DNA from 4 places in the Bacillus sp. SD127 genome. Region 1 is predicted to be linked to each of the others. Evidence: riboswitches for the same ligand, from Rfam matches in the RefSeq annotation. Region 1 holds a riboswitch; each other region holds the start of a gene.

Region 1 (3,195 bases):
GAAATCAGAAAAACAAAAGAAAGCCCCTTTCCGCGCCGATCATGTCGGCAGTTTATTACGATCCGCCCCAGTAAAAGAGGCGCGGCAAAAACAAGCGGCCGGCGAGATCACGGCAGAACAGCTTCGTGATATTGAAAATAAAGAAATCACCCGCATTGTCGAAAAGCAAAAGGAAATCGGCCTAAACGTTGTAACCGACGGAGAGTTCCGCCGTTCGTGGTGGCATTACGATTTCCTGGAAGGGCTCGACGGAGTGGAACCGTTCATCCCGGCTGAAGGAATTCAGTTCCATAACGCGAAAACAAAAGCCCGCAGCATTAAGGTGACGGGAAAACTGGATTTCACCAGCCATCCGGCGCTTGCCGATTATCAATTTTTACACAGCATTGCCGGAGATGCGACAGCAAAACTGACAATTCCAAGTCCGAATATGCTGTTTTTCGGTGAAAAAGCTGATCAAGGCGTATATCCCGATCAGGAGGAATATTTTCATGATCTGGCCCAGGCGTACAAAAAAGCGATTAACGCTTTCTATGATGCGGGCTGCCGCTATCTTCAGCTCGATGATACGTCATGGTCTCTCTTCTTTGAAGAAAAAGGCAGAGAGGTTGTCCGAGCCCTCGGCGGTGATCCGGAAACATTGCCTGCGTTGTTTGCCAAAACGATTAACGATGCAGTGGCGGACCGTCCTGACGACTTAACGGTCACGATGCACATTTGCCGCGGCAACTTCCGTTCAACTTGGGCGGCATCTGGAGGATACGACGCTGTAGCGGAAACGATTCTTGACGGTTTAGACCTTGACGGCTTGTTCCTGGAATACGATGATGACCGCTCCGGAAACTTTGACCCGCTTCGTTTTGTCAAACGCAAGGATCTGCAGATTGTCTTAGGCTTGATTACATCCAAATACGGAGAACTTGAGGACCCAGAGGATGTCAAACGCCGAATCAGCGAAGCTGCGCGCTTTGTCAGCTTAGATCAGCTTTGCTTGAGCCCGCAGTGCGGTTTCGCTTCAACAGAAGAAGGAAACCTTTTGACTGAGGAGCAGCAGTGGGCGAAGCTCCGTCATGTGGTCGACATTGCCAATGATGTGTGGAAATAATCTATCATTGACAGAAAAGAGAAATGTGTGAATAATAGATACTATCAGAAAATTTCATAAAAATGTTTTCCTTATCAAGAGAGGTGGAGGGACTGGCCCTGCGATACCCGGCAACCGCTGTTTAACAGAATGGTGCTAAATCCTTTAGAGCAGATTTTTGCTCTAGAAGATAAGGTTGAGATTGTTCACGCAAGCTCTTCCTTATCCAAAGGAAGAGCTTTTTTATATTCGAATGGAAAGAAGGAATGAACAACATGTCACAGCAAACAACACCCGCAGAACAAAAACAATCGCTTCAGAGAAAAAAAACGCCGTTTCGCGCGGATCAAGTCGGAAGCCTGCTGAGATCTGAGCCCGTCAAAAAAGCGCGGCTGCAAAAGGCGGCCGGCGAAATCACTGCCGAACAGCTTCGCCAGATTGAAAACGATGAAATCATCCGCATTGTGGAAAAACAAAAAGAAACCGGCCTGAACGTCGTGACAGACGGGGAATTCCGCAGAGCGTGGTGGCATTTTGATTTCCTTGAAAATCTGGATGGCGTTGAGCCGTTTATACCTGAACAGGGTATTCAGTTCCATAATGTGCAGACAAAAGCACGCGGCATCAAAGTAACAGGCGATATTGATTTCTCAAATCACCCAATGCTCGAAGATTACTCATTTTTACATGGCATCGCTGGTGATGCAACGCCAAAAATGACAATTCCAAGTCCGAATATGCTCTTTTTCCGCGGCAGATTGGAAAAGGATGCATACAAAAACGATTATGCTCTTTTCCAGCATGATGTATCAAAAGCGTATAAAAAAGCGATTCAAGCGTTTTATGACAGAGGCTGCCGTTACCTCCAGCTTGATGATACAGCATGGGCTGTTTTCTTATCTGAAAAAGGCTTGAAACAAGTGGAAGCATTCGGAACAACGCCTGACGAGCTTCGCCAGCTGTTTGCGAAGTCGATCAATGACGCAATTGCCGACCGTCCGGATGATATGACCATTACCATGCATATTTGCCGCGGCAACTTCCAGTCCACTTGGACAGCTGAAGGCGGTTATGATGCGGCGGCGGAAACCATTTTTGACGGCTTGAATCTGGATGGGCTTTTCTTAGAGTATGATGATTCACGCTCAGGCGGATTCGAACCGCTTCGTTACGTGAAACGCTCTGATCTTCAGCTTGTCCTAGGCTTGGTGACATCTAAATTCGGTGAGCTTGAACATCCGGACGAAGTAAAACGCCGTATCGAAGAGGCGTCCCGTTATGTCAGCCTAGATCAGTTGTGCCTGAGCCCGCAATGCGGATTCGCTTCGACTGAGGAAGGCAACAAGCTGACCGAGGAACAGCAATGGGCGAAGCTGCGCCATGTTGTTGAGATCGCTAACGATGTTTGGAAATAAGGAACAGAAAAACACACTTGATTCCCTGGCGGGGCATGTGTGTTTTTTTATGCCTGCTCAATTTGATAGGCTTTGCATTTTTCATATAAGCTTGTTTTTCCTATGCCTAATAGCTTTGCTGCCTTTATTTTATTGCCGTCTGCTGCGGCAAGCGCCTCGATGATCGCGTTTTTTTCCGCCTCAGCGATTGTCTCTTTTAATGGCTGTATAGATTGATATTCCCGGATTTTGATTGTTCTTTGGATGGGTTGATCTTCAGGAGTGAGATTCAGGTGTTTCGGTTCGATTCGTTTGCCGTCGAGGACGTTGACAGCCCGTTCTAGGACATTTTCCAATTCTCGTATGTTGCCCGGCCAAGAATAGCTCTGAAGCACTGCAATTGCTTCTTTAGAAAGCTCCAAGCCATCAAAGCCAAATTTCCGTTCAAGTTTTTTTAATAGAAGCCCCGCGATCGGCACTACATCCTCTATGCGCTCTCTTAAGGACGGGATTTGAATGTTGATCACATTCAGTCGGTAATAGAGGTCTTGCCGGAAGTCTCCTTCCCGGACCATTTCTTCGAGATTTCGGTGTGTCGCCGCAATCACTCGTACATCTATTGGGACCGGGCTTCTTGCGCCGATCCGCTCTATCTCTTTCTCCTGCAGTACGCGAAGGATTTTGCTTTGCATATGCAGCGGCATATCACCTACCTCA
Region 2 (3,195 bases), 1.6 Mb from region 1:
TCAAAAGGGGTTAAAGGCAAAGACGTAAAAATTGCTGTATTGGACACCGGCTGCGATACGAGCCATCCCGATTTGAAAAACCAAATCATCGGCGGAAAGAATTTCACAGATGATGACGGCGGCAAGGAAGATGCCATTTCCGACTACAACGGACACGGCACACACGTTGCCGGAACGATTGCGGCTAACGATTCAAACGGCGGCATCGCCGGGGTTGCGCCTGAGGCAAGCCTTTTAATTGTAAAGGTGCTTGGCGGTGAAAACGGCAGCGGAAAGTACGAATGGATTATTAACGGCATTAACTATGCTGTTGAGCAAAAGGCTGATATCATCTCAATGTCCCTTGGCGGACCGAGCGATGTGCCTGAACTGGAGGAAGCGGTCAAAAACACCGTCAAAAACGGAGTGCTAGTCGTTTGTGCCGCGGGAAATGAGGGTGACGGCGACGAACGCACAGAGGAGCTTTCCTATCCTGCTGCGTATAATGATGTAATTGCGGTTGGATCTGTTTCAGTAGCGCGTGAATCGTCAGAATTTTCAAACACAAACAAAGAGATTGATCTTGTTGCACCTGGTGAAAACATTTTATCCACTCTTCCCAACAAGAAATACGGGAAGCTTACCGGCACATCAATGGCTGCCCCTCATGTCAGCGGAGCGCTTGCTTTAATTAAAAGCTTTGAAGAAGAATCTTTTCAAAGAGAGCTCTCTGAATCTGAGCTTTATGCGCAGCTGATCCGCAGGACACTTCCGCTCGATATCGCAAAAACATTGGCCGGGAATGGATTCCTGTATTTAACCGCTCCTGATGAGCTGTCAGAGAAAGCAGAGCAGTCACATTTACTGACCCTATAATATTATTTTTCTCATATAATATATACCGTAAATTGTAAAAAAAATTTCAAAATCTTTGTTGACAATGAATTTGAATTGCTGTTAAGATTACCAACAAATGATTCAACTTTTCAAAAAATTAATAACATTTTCTCTTATCGAGAGTTGGGCGAGGGATTGGCCTTTTGACCCCAACAGCAACCGACCGTAATTCCATTGTGAAATGGGGCGCACTGATTTTCGCGCCGAGATTTATATCTCTTAAGGCACGGTGCTAATTCCATCAGATTGTTTCTGAGAGATGAGAGAGGCTGTATGTTTTGCAAAAAAGCCTCTTTCTCTCATGGGAAAGAGGCTTTTTAGTTGTGAGAAAACCTCTTAACAGCCTGTATCCGCGGGTCAACAAGAGTGTTTTACATATAAAGGAGGAGAAACAATGACAACAATCAAAACATCGAATTTAGGATTTCCAAGAATCGGACTGAACAGAGAATGGAAAAAATCGCTTGAAGCGTATTGGAAAGGAAACAGCGATAAAGATACGTTTTTGAAGCAAATCGATGAATTATTCTTATCCGCAGTGAAAACGCAAATTGACCAGCAGATTGATGTTGTGCCTGTTTCTGATTTCACACAGTATGATCATATTCTTGACACTGCGGTCAGTTTCAACTGGATCCCGCAACGCTTCAGACACCTGACTGACAGTACAGATACATACTTCGCCATCGCCCGCGGAATAAAAGACGCCGTATCAAGTGAAATGACAAAATGGTTTAATACAAACTACCATTACATCGTGCCGGAATATGACGAGAGCCTAGAGTTCCGCCTGACAAGAAACAAACAGCTTGAAGACTACCGCCGAATCAAACAGGAGTACGGCGTTGAAACAAAACCTGTTATCGTCGGCCCTTATACGTTCGTCACGCTTGCAAAAGGCTACGAGCCATCTGAAGCTAAAGCAATTCAAAAACGTCTCGTGCCGTTATATGTACAGCTTTTAAAAGAGCTTGAAGAAGAAGGCGTAAAATGGGTTCAAATTGATGAACCTGCGCTTGTCACCGCTTCAGCTGAGGATGTACGCGGCGTAAAAGAGTTATTCGAGAGCATCACAAATGAGCTTTCTTCCTTGAATGTGCTTTTGCAAACGTATTTCGATTCTGTTGATGCTTATGAGGAGCTTATTTCTTATCCTGTACAGGGTATTGGGCTTGATTTCGTTCATGATAAAGGCAGAAACCTGGAACAGCTTAAGACACACGGCTTTCCGAAAGATAAAGTGCTGGCAGCCGGTGTCATAGACGGACGCAACATTTGGAAAGCGGATCTTGAAGAACGCCTGGATGCCGTGCTTCATATCCTCAGCATTGCACAGGTTGATGAACTGTGGATTCAGCCTTCCAGCAGCCTTCTTCATGTTCCGGTAGCGAAACACCCAGATGAGCATTTGGAACAAGATCTGCTGAACGGATTGTCCTACGCGAAAGAAAAACTGGCAGAGCTAACAGCTTTAAAAGAAGGCTTAGTATCAGGCAAAGCCGCCATCAGTGAGCGAATTCAGCAAGCGAAAGCGGACATCAAAGCGCTCAAACAATTTGCAACAGGAGCCAATTCTGAACAAAAGCAAGAGCTGGAACAATTAAGCGATAAAGACTTCAAGCGCCCCATTCCGTTTGAAGAACGCTTAACCCTGCAAAATGAATCTCTCGGACTCCCGCTTTTGCCGACAACAACAATCGGAAGCTTCCCGCAGTCTGCTGAAGTACGCAGCGCACGCCAAAAATGGCGGAAAAACGAGTGGTCTGATGAACAATACCAAAACTTTATCAACGCGGAGACGAAAAGATGGATTGATATTCAGGAGGAATTGGATCTTGATGTTCTTGTTCACGGTGAATTCGAACGGACAGACATGGTTGAATACTTTGGTGAAAAGCTGGCCGGCTTCGCCTTTACGAAGTACGCCTGGGTTCAATCATACGGTTCACGCTGTGTACGCCCGCCGGTCATTTATGGAGATGTAGAGTTTATTGAACCGATGACAGTGAAAGATACTGTATACGCTCAATCGTTAACATCCAAGCATGTAAAAGGAATGCTGACAGGTCCTGTTACGATTTTAAATTGGTCCTTCCCTCGGAACGATATCTCGAGAAAAGAAATCGCATTCCAAATCGGACTCGCCCTCCGCAAAGAAGTAAAAGCGCTTGAAGACGCGGGCATTCAAATCATTCAAGTCGATGAGCCAGCCCTGCGTGAAGGCCTTCCGTTAAAAACCCGTGATTGGGATGAATATTTGACTTGGGCTGCCGAAGCATTCAGATTAACAACCTCTTCCGTGAAAAATGAAACACAAAT
Region 3 (3,195 bases), 1.9 Mb from region 1:
GACGATGACGTTACTTGCGCCAAGGGCACCGGCATTCCAAATATAGAACTGATGATCACCAGCCCTGCTCCTGTTCCGGATAGGAGAATGCCTTCCCCTTTTGAAAACCGCGTGATTTTCTTCCCGTTTGTTTCTAACACCCTGCGGCCTAATATCAGTGCGCCCAGGGCTACAAAAACTCCCCCATACAGGGTTCCTTTCGCTACATCCAGTACGCCGGCAGCCACTAACGGTCCAACAGCATTCGCTACATTGTTCATGCCCGCAGAAAATGCTTCAAAAAAACCAGCGCATAGCAAAAGGATGCCAAGGATGTTTTGTTTACGGGAAGACGTAATTTCGATTTTAAAATAACGAAACAGCTTTGCTACAAAAAATGTAAAACCAAAAGCGAACAGCGGAACGAAAATCCAAAATGAAACAATAATCAGAAGATTGTTTACAAACAATACTTTGTACGCAACGCCCACACCGACAACCGCCCCGACCGTGACTTCACTTGTCGATAAAGGAATGCCGAGCAGATTAGCTGTAAAAAGCGACAGTGCAGCAGCCCCGATAATGATGCAAACAATCGTCAGCGTGATCGTCTGTTCCGGGATAATCCCAGAGCTGATGGTTTTCACAACTTCGCCCCCGCCAATGACAGCCCCGGCCAGAACACCAACGGCACATATGATCAAAGCGTAGGTTTTCTTTTTGACGGCCCCAGAGCCGTAAGCAACTCCCATTGAAGCTGCAGCGCCGCTTGCGCCAATATTCACTGCGAAAAACAAGCTAAATAAAATAGCGGCTAATTCCATTTTGCAGCTCCTTATTCATGCAGTCCGCATTCTGTTTTCGCCATACCGTTCCATCTGCCTGAGCGCAGGTCCTCTGCGGTAAATGCAGGTGACGTACAAGGCGCGCAGCCGATACTTGGATACCCTTGATCGTGGAGCGGATTGTAGTCCAGCTCATTCCGAGAGGTGTATCTCCAAATGTCTTTCCAAGTCCAATGGATAAGCGGGCAAACTTTTACTGATTTGAATTTCTCATCTTTGTTTAAGAAATTCGTATTGGCACGGCTTGGCCCTTGGTCGCGGCGCAGGCCGGAAAGCCATGCCGGGTGGCCGGAAAGCGCCTCTCTTAAAGGAACGATCTTTCTGAGATAGCAGCATTGGTTCGGCTCTCTTTCCCACAGTTTATCACCATGTTCTTCCGCCTGTTCCTCAAGAGTAAGGTTCGGTTTCTTCAGGATGATATTGAGGCCGGGATAGCGCTCTTTCACGCGTTCTATCGTTTCATAGGTTTCTTTAAAATGAAGCCCTGTATCGAGAAATACAATCTCTGCGTCTTTTTTCACTTTATAGATTAAGTCAATCAGAACGATTCCTTCAATTCCGAAACTGCAGGCATAAACAAGCTGATTGCCGTAATGGCCGTAAGCCCATTTTAAAACTGACAGCGCCCCTTTATAAGGATCGTCCTCCGGAAATGTAATCGTTGGTTCTTCCCAATTATCGTACGTTAACATTTCTTCTTTCCTCCTTTCGGAGACAAACAAACAGTAGCTTTCTGCCGGTTGTCTTTCCCAATTGTAATGTGATGCGGCTGCTGTTATCTCCGTAAACAGCCCCTCTTAAAATAAAAAACTTTCAATCCGGCGGAAAGAAAGACAGGAACTGCATGTAGCCCTTATCTTTCAAAATGGAATACATTTTGCTGGAAGTAGCACCTTACACATTGTGCAGGTTGCCGGGCTTCATAGGACCAGTCCCTCAGCCGCTCTTGATAAGTTTTTCAGATTTGTAGTAAATTTTAGCACAATTCTAACATAAGTCAACCCGAGTTTTTTTATAGGATTAATAAAAAAACAGACCCAAGGGCCTGTTTTCAATCGTGGCAAGGCATTAAAGCCCTTCACAATACTGAAATTTATTTTTTAATTTTTAAACCAATCTTTTGACTCGGGATTAGTTTTCCATATTTGCAGCTTCTTCAGGTCATCTGAATGAATATTTCCATTCTCAAGTGCAACCTCTGTCAGTGTGTCATAATCAGTTAACGAGTAGTATGGAAGATCAGCCTCAGCAAACGCTTCCTGCGCTTTAGGAAGTCCATACGTAAAGATTGATACCACACCAAGCACTTCACAGCCAGCGGTTTTCAGAGCTGCTGCAGCTTCGAGTACGCTGCCCCCTGTGGAAATTAAATCTTCTATGACAACTGTTTTTTGGCCTTTTTGAACTGCACCTTCAATTTGATTGCCTTTTCCATGTGCTTTCGGTTTGCTTCTCACATAACACATCGGCAGGTTCAAACGGTCAGCCGCCAATGCCGCATGAGGGATACCTGCTGTCGCTGTTCCTGCGATCATTTCAGCTTTCGGGAAATGCTCTTGGATAAGCTTGCTGATGCCTGCAGCAACATCATTTCTTACCTCTGGGAAAGAAAGGGTAAGGCGATTGTCACAGTAAATTGGGGATAATATGCCGCTCGCCCATGTAAACGGCTCATTCGGGCGTAAAAATACAGCTTGAATGTCTAATAGATGTTTTGCGATGATTTGTTTCATTGTTTGATTCCCTCCCATTCGAGTTTGACAGCTTCATAGGCTTTTAGCGGATTTGCAGCTTTTGTAATAGAGCGTCCCACAACAATTGCTGATGACCCTTTTTCTCTTGCTATAGAAGGCGTTGCAACGCGGACTTGATCATTCGCAGTGTCTGCTGACATACGGATACCCGGGGTCACCGTCAAAAACGACGGCGACACTGCTTCGTAAATGGCTTTCGCTTCATGAACAGAGCACACCACTCCATCAAGTCCGCTATTCTCCGCCAGTTTGCTGTAGTGTACAACCGTGTCGATGAGAGGCTTTCTGATCAGCAGCTCATCCTTCACCATTTGTTCAGATGTGCTTGTCAGCTGGGTTACCGCAATAAGTGACGGACGTTGTTTTCCTGCCGGCGTGCCTTCCTCTAAGCCTTCCAAGGCTGCTTCCATCATTTTTTTGCCTCCGGCTGCGTGAACATTGACGAGATCGACTCCAAGGCAGGCAAGCCGCTTCATTGCTTTATTCACCGTGGTCGGAATGTCATGTAGCTTTAAATCTAAAAAGATCTCACAGTTTCTTTCTTTTAATTGTGCAATGATAGCCGGGCCTTCTTGATAAAAAAGCTCCATTCCAACCTTCACAAATAACGGTTCCTT
Region 4 (3,195 bases), 1.7 Mb from region 1:
CATTTCAAGATTTTTTTAGAAGGTGAAAACAGATGAAATTTGAACATTCTCAAGTGCTGCAGGAACTGCCTAAACAATTCTTTGCTTCTCTTGTGCAGAAAGTGAACCTAAAGCTGAAGGAAGGACATGATGTCATCAATTTGGGGCAGGGGAATCCGGATCAGCCGACGCCCGAGCATATTGTTGAGGAAATGAAGCGAGCCGTTGCTCAGCCTGAAAATCATAAATACTCCTCATTTCGAGGTTCGCACAGTCTTAAATCAGCAGCGGCTGCATTTTATAAAAGAGAATACGGCGTTCAGCTTGATCCGGAAACTGAAGTAGCCGTATTATTCGGCGGGAAAGCCGGTCTTGTCGAGCTGCCGCAATGCCTGCTAAATCCGGGGGATACGATTTTGGTTCCTGACCCTGGCTATCCAGATTATTGGTCCGGTGTCACGCTTGCGAAAGCGAATATGGAAATGATGCCGCTCACTAAGGAAAATGCGTTTCTTCCTGAATACGCAAGCATTTCCCCTGACGTAAGAGAACAAGCGAAACTGATGTACTTGAATTATCCGAATAATCCGACTGGAGCCGTCGCTACCGCAGAATTTTTTAGAGAAACGGTGAGTTTTGCGATAGAAAACGAAATCTGTGTGGTCCATGATTTTGCTTACGGTGCAGTGGGCTTTGACGGACACAAGTCTTTAAGCTTTTTGCAGACTGAAGGCGCTAAGGATATCGGAATAGAAATTTACACGCTGTCCAAAACATATAATATGGCGGGCTGGCGGGTCGGTTTTGCAGTTGGTAACGCCTCGGTCATAGAAGCGATCAATCTTTATCAAGACCATATGTTTGTCAGTCTTTTCAAAGCAACCCAGCAGGCTGCCGAGGCGGCACTTTTATCTGAGCAGACATGCGTAGCGGAGCAAAATGCCCGGTATGAAAGCAGGCGCAACGCTTGGATAGCGGCATGCAGGGAAATTGGCTGGGATGTAACAGCGCCTGCGGGTTCATTTTTTGCGTGGCTGCCGGTGCCTGAAGGCTATAGCTCTGAGCAATTCTCAGATCTCTTGCTTGAAAAAGCGAATGTGGCGGTTGCAGCAGGAAACGGCTTTGGTAAATATGGCGAGGGGTATGTCAGAGTGGGGCTCTTAACGAGTGAAGCTAGGCTTAAAGAAGCAGCTCATCGAATTGGCAAACTAAACCTGTTTACCCAAAAAAGCATTGACAAGATTCTTTAACGGTGGGATAATTCAAAATAATTTATAAAATCTATATTTTCTTATCAAGAGCAGGCAGAGGGACGAGCCCGATGAAGCCCGGCAACCGACTTGTAAAGCACGGTGCTAATTCTTGCAGCTGGCGGCTGAGAGATAAGATTCGGACGAGAAACGAAACCTCTTTAGACGCATTGCTGTTTGAAGAGGTTTTTTATATGGGTTAAAAAATGAAAGGAGCTCTGGCATGAGTGAATTATTAGCAACATATCTCCTGACCGAGCCGGGAGCCGACACGGAGAAAAAAGCAGAACAAATCGCAACAGGATTGACGGTGGGCTCTTGGACTGATCTGCCTCTGGTGAAGCAGGAGCAGATGCAAAAGCATAAGGGACGGGTTGTAAAGGTCGAGGAGAGAGAGGGACATCTTGCATCAGGAAAACAAGCGGTTATCACAATTGCCTATCCCGAGGTAAATTTCTCACAGGATATTCCGGCATTGCTGACAACTGTGTTTGGCAAGCTGTCGCTGGACGGAAAAATCAAGTTAATAGATCTCGAATTTTCTGTAGCGTTTAAGCGAACACTTCCGGGCCCGAAGTTTGGCGTATACGGCATCCGGAAGATGCTTGGAGAGTTTGAAAGACCGCTGTTAATGAGCATTTTTAAAGGGGTCATCGGAAGGGACCTGAGTGATATTAAAGAACAGCTCAGGCAGCAGGCGCTAGGCGGGGTTGACTTAATCAAAGACGATGAAATTTTCTTTGAGACGGGTTTAGCACCTTTTGAAACAAGAATTACAGAGGGAAAACAAATTTTGAAAGAAACATACGAGCAGACCGGCCATAAAACGCTGTATGCAGTGAATTTGACTGGAAGAACGGCTGAGCTTAAAGATAAAGCAAGACGCGCCGCTGAATTGGGAGCGGATGCGCTTTTATTGAATGTCTTCGCTTACGGTTTGGACGTCATGCAAAGCCTTGCGGAAGATCCGGACGTATCAATCCCCATTATGGCGCACCCAGCAGTCAGCGGGGCATTTACATCCTCACCGTTGTACGGGTTTTCCCATGCCCTTTTGCTCGGAAAATTAAACCGATATTGCGGCGCTGACTTCAGTCTGTTTCCTTCTCCATATGGCTCAGTTGCGCTTCCGAAAGAAGACGCGCTGGCGATTCATGAAGAATGCGTAAGAGAAGATGCCTTTAACCAGACATTTGCCGTTCCGTCCGCCGGTATTCACCCTGGTATGGTTCCGCTTCTCATGCGTGATTTTGGCATTGATCATATTATTAACGCCGGCGGAGGCATACACGGACATCCAAACGGCGCCCAAGGCGGGGGCAAAGCGTTCAGAGCTATTATTGATGCGGTTTTGGAGGCGCAGCCGATTGAAGAAAAAGCCGGTCAATGCGAAGATTTGAAGCTTGCGCTTGATAAATGGGGAAAGGCTGAAGCCGTATGACGACTCAAAAACCGTTAATGATATGTGATTTTGATGGAACCATCACGATGAACGACAACATTATAAACATTATGAAAACATTCGCTCCGCCGGAGTGGACGGCGTTAAAAGACGGCGTGCTCTCCAAAACGATGTCGATCCAAGAAGGCGTCGGACGAATGTTCGGCCTTCTGCCGAGCAGCTTAAAAGAGGAGATTACGAGATTCGTATTAGAAGACGCAAAAATCCGGGACGGCTTTCGGGAATTTGTCGCATTTGTTAACAAGCATGAACTCCCGTTTTATGTCGTAAGCGGGGGGATGGACTTTTTTGTCTATCCGCTGCTTGAAGGAATTGTTGAGAAAGATCATATTTATTGCAACCGTGCGTTATTTGAGAACGAATTCATTCATATTGATTGGCCTCATTCTTGCAAAGGCACATGCACAAATCAATGCGGGTGCTGCAAGCCGACTGTTATGAACGAGCTTTCTGAGCCTGATCAATATATCATCATGATCGGTGACTCCGTTACCGATGTAGAGG

The links. Region 1 has a riboswitch for S-adenosylmethionine ahead of ACQVGS_RS01355 (5-methyltetrahydropteroyltriglutamate--homocysteine S-methyltransferase). Riboswitches for the same ligand answer to the same signal wherever they lie in the genome.
Region 2: linked by a shared signal. The riboswitch ahead of metE (5-methyltetrahydropteroyltriglutamate--homocysteine S-methyltransferase) and the one ahead of ACQVGS_RS01355 (5-methyltetrahydropteroyltriglutamate--homocysteine S-methyltransferase) in region 1 are both predicted to bind S-adenosylmethionine.
Region 3: linked by a shared signal. The riboswitch ahead of ACQVGS_RS13745 (phosphoadenylyl-sulfate reductase) and the one ahead of ACQVGS_RS01355 (5-methyltetrahydropteroyltriglutamate--homocysteine S-methyltransferase) in region 1 are both predicted to bind S-adenosylmethionine.
Region 4: linked by a shared signal. The riboswitch ahead of mtnW (2,3-diketo-5-methylthiopentyl-1-phosphate enolase) and the one ahead of ACQVGS_RS01355 (5-methyltetrahydropteroyltriglutamate--homocysteine S-methyltransferase) in region 1 are both predicted to bind S-adenosylmethionine.

What each region holds. Positions count from the first base shown of each region.
Region 1 covers NZ_CP191226.1:251,292-254,486, reverse strand. Annotated here, with positions in the region: gene ACQVGS_RS01360 (5-methyltetrahydropteroyltriglutamate--homocysteine S-methyltransferase) at 1-1,105, shown strand, start outside; SAM riboswitch class I at 1,174-1,281, shown strand; gene ACQVGS_RS01355 (5-methyltetrahydropteroyltriglutamate--homocysteine S-methyltransferase) at 1,360-2,499, shown strand; gene ACQVGS_RS01350 (sigma-54 interaction domain-containing protein) at 2,547-3,195, opposite strand, start outside.
Region 2 covers NZ_CP191226.1:2,892,642-2,895,836, forward strand. Annotated here, with positions in the region: gene isp (serine protease Isp) at 1-855, shown strand, start outside; SAM riboswitch class I at 987-1,142, shown strand; gene metE (5-methyltetrahydropteroyltriglutamate--homocysteine S-methyltransferase) at 1,271-3,195, shown strand, end outside.
Region 3 covers NZ_CP191226.1:2,642,905-2,646,099, forward strand. Annotated here, with positions in the region: gene cysP (sulfate permease) at 1-803, opposite strand, end outside; gene ACQVGS_RS13745 (phosphoadenylyl-sulfate reductase) at 815-1,516, opposite strand; SAM riboswitch class I at 1,675-1,780, opposite strand; gene pyrE (orotate phosphoribosyltransferase) at 1,925-2,557, opposite strand; gene pyrF (orotidine-5'-phosphate decarboxylase) at 2,554-3,195, opposite strand, start outside.
Region 4 covers NZ_CP191226.1:2,850,672-2,853,866, reverse strand. Annotated here, with positions in the region: gene ACQVGS_RS14815 (pyridoxal phosphate-dependent aminotransferase) at 33-1,229, shown strand; SAM riboswitch class I at 1,268-1,368, shown strand; gene mtnW (2,3-diketo-5-methylthiopentyl-1-phosphate enolase) at 1,453-2,670, shown strand; gene mtnX (2-hydroxy-3-keto-5-methylthiopentenyl-1-phosphate phosphatase) at 2,667-3,195, shown strand, end outside.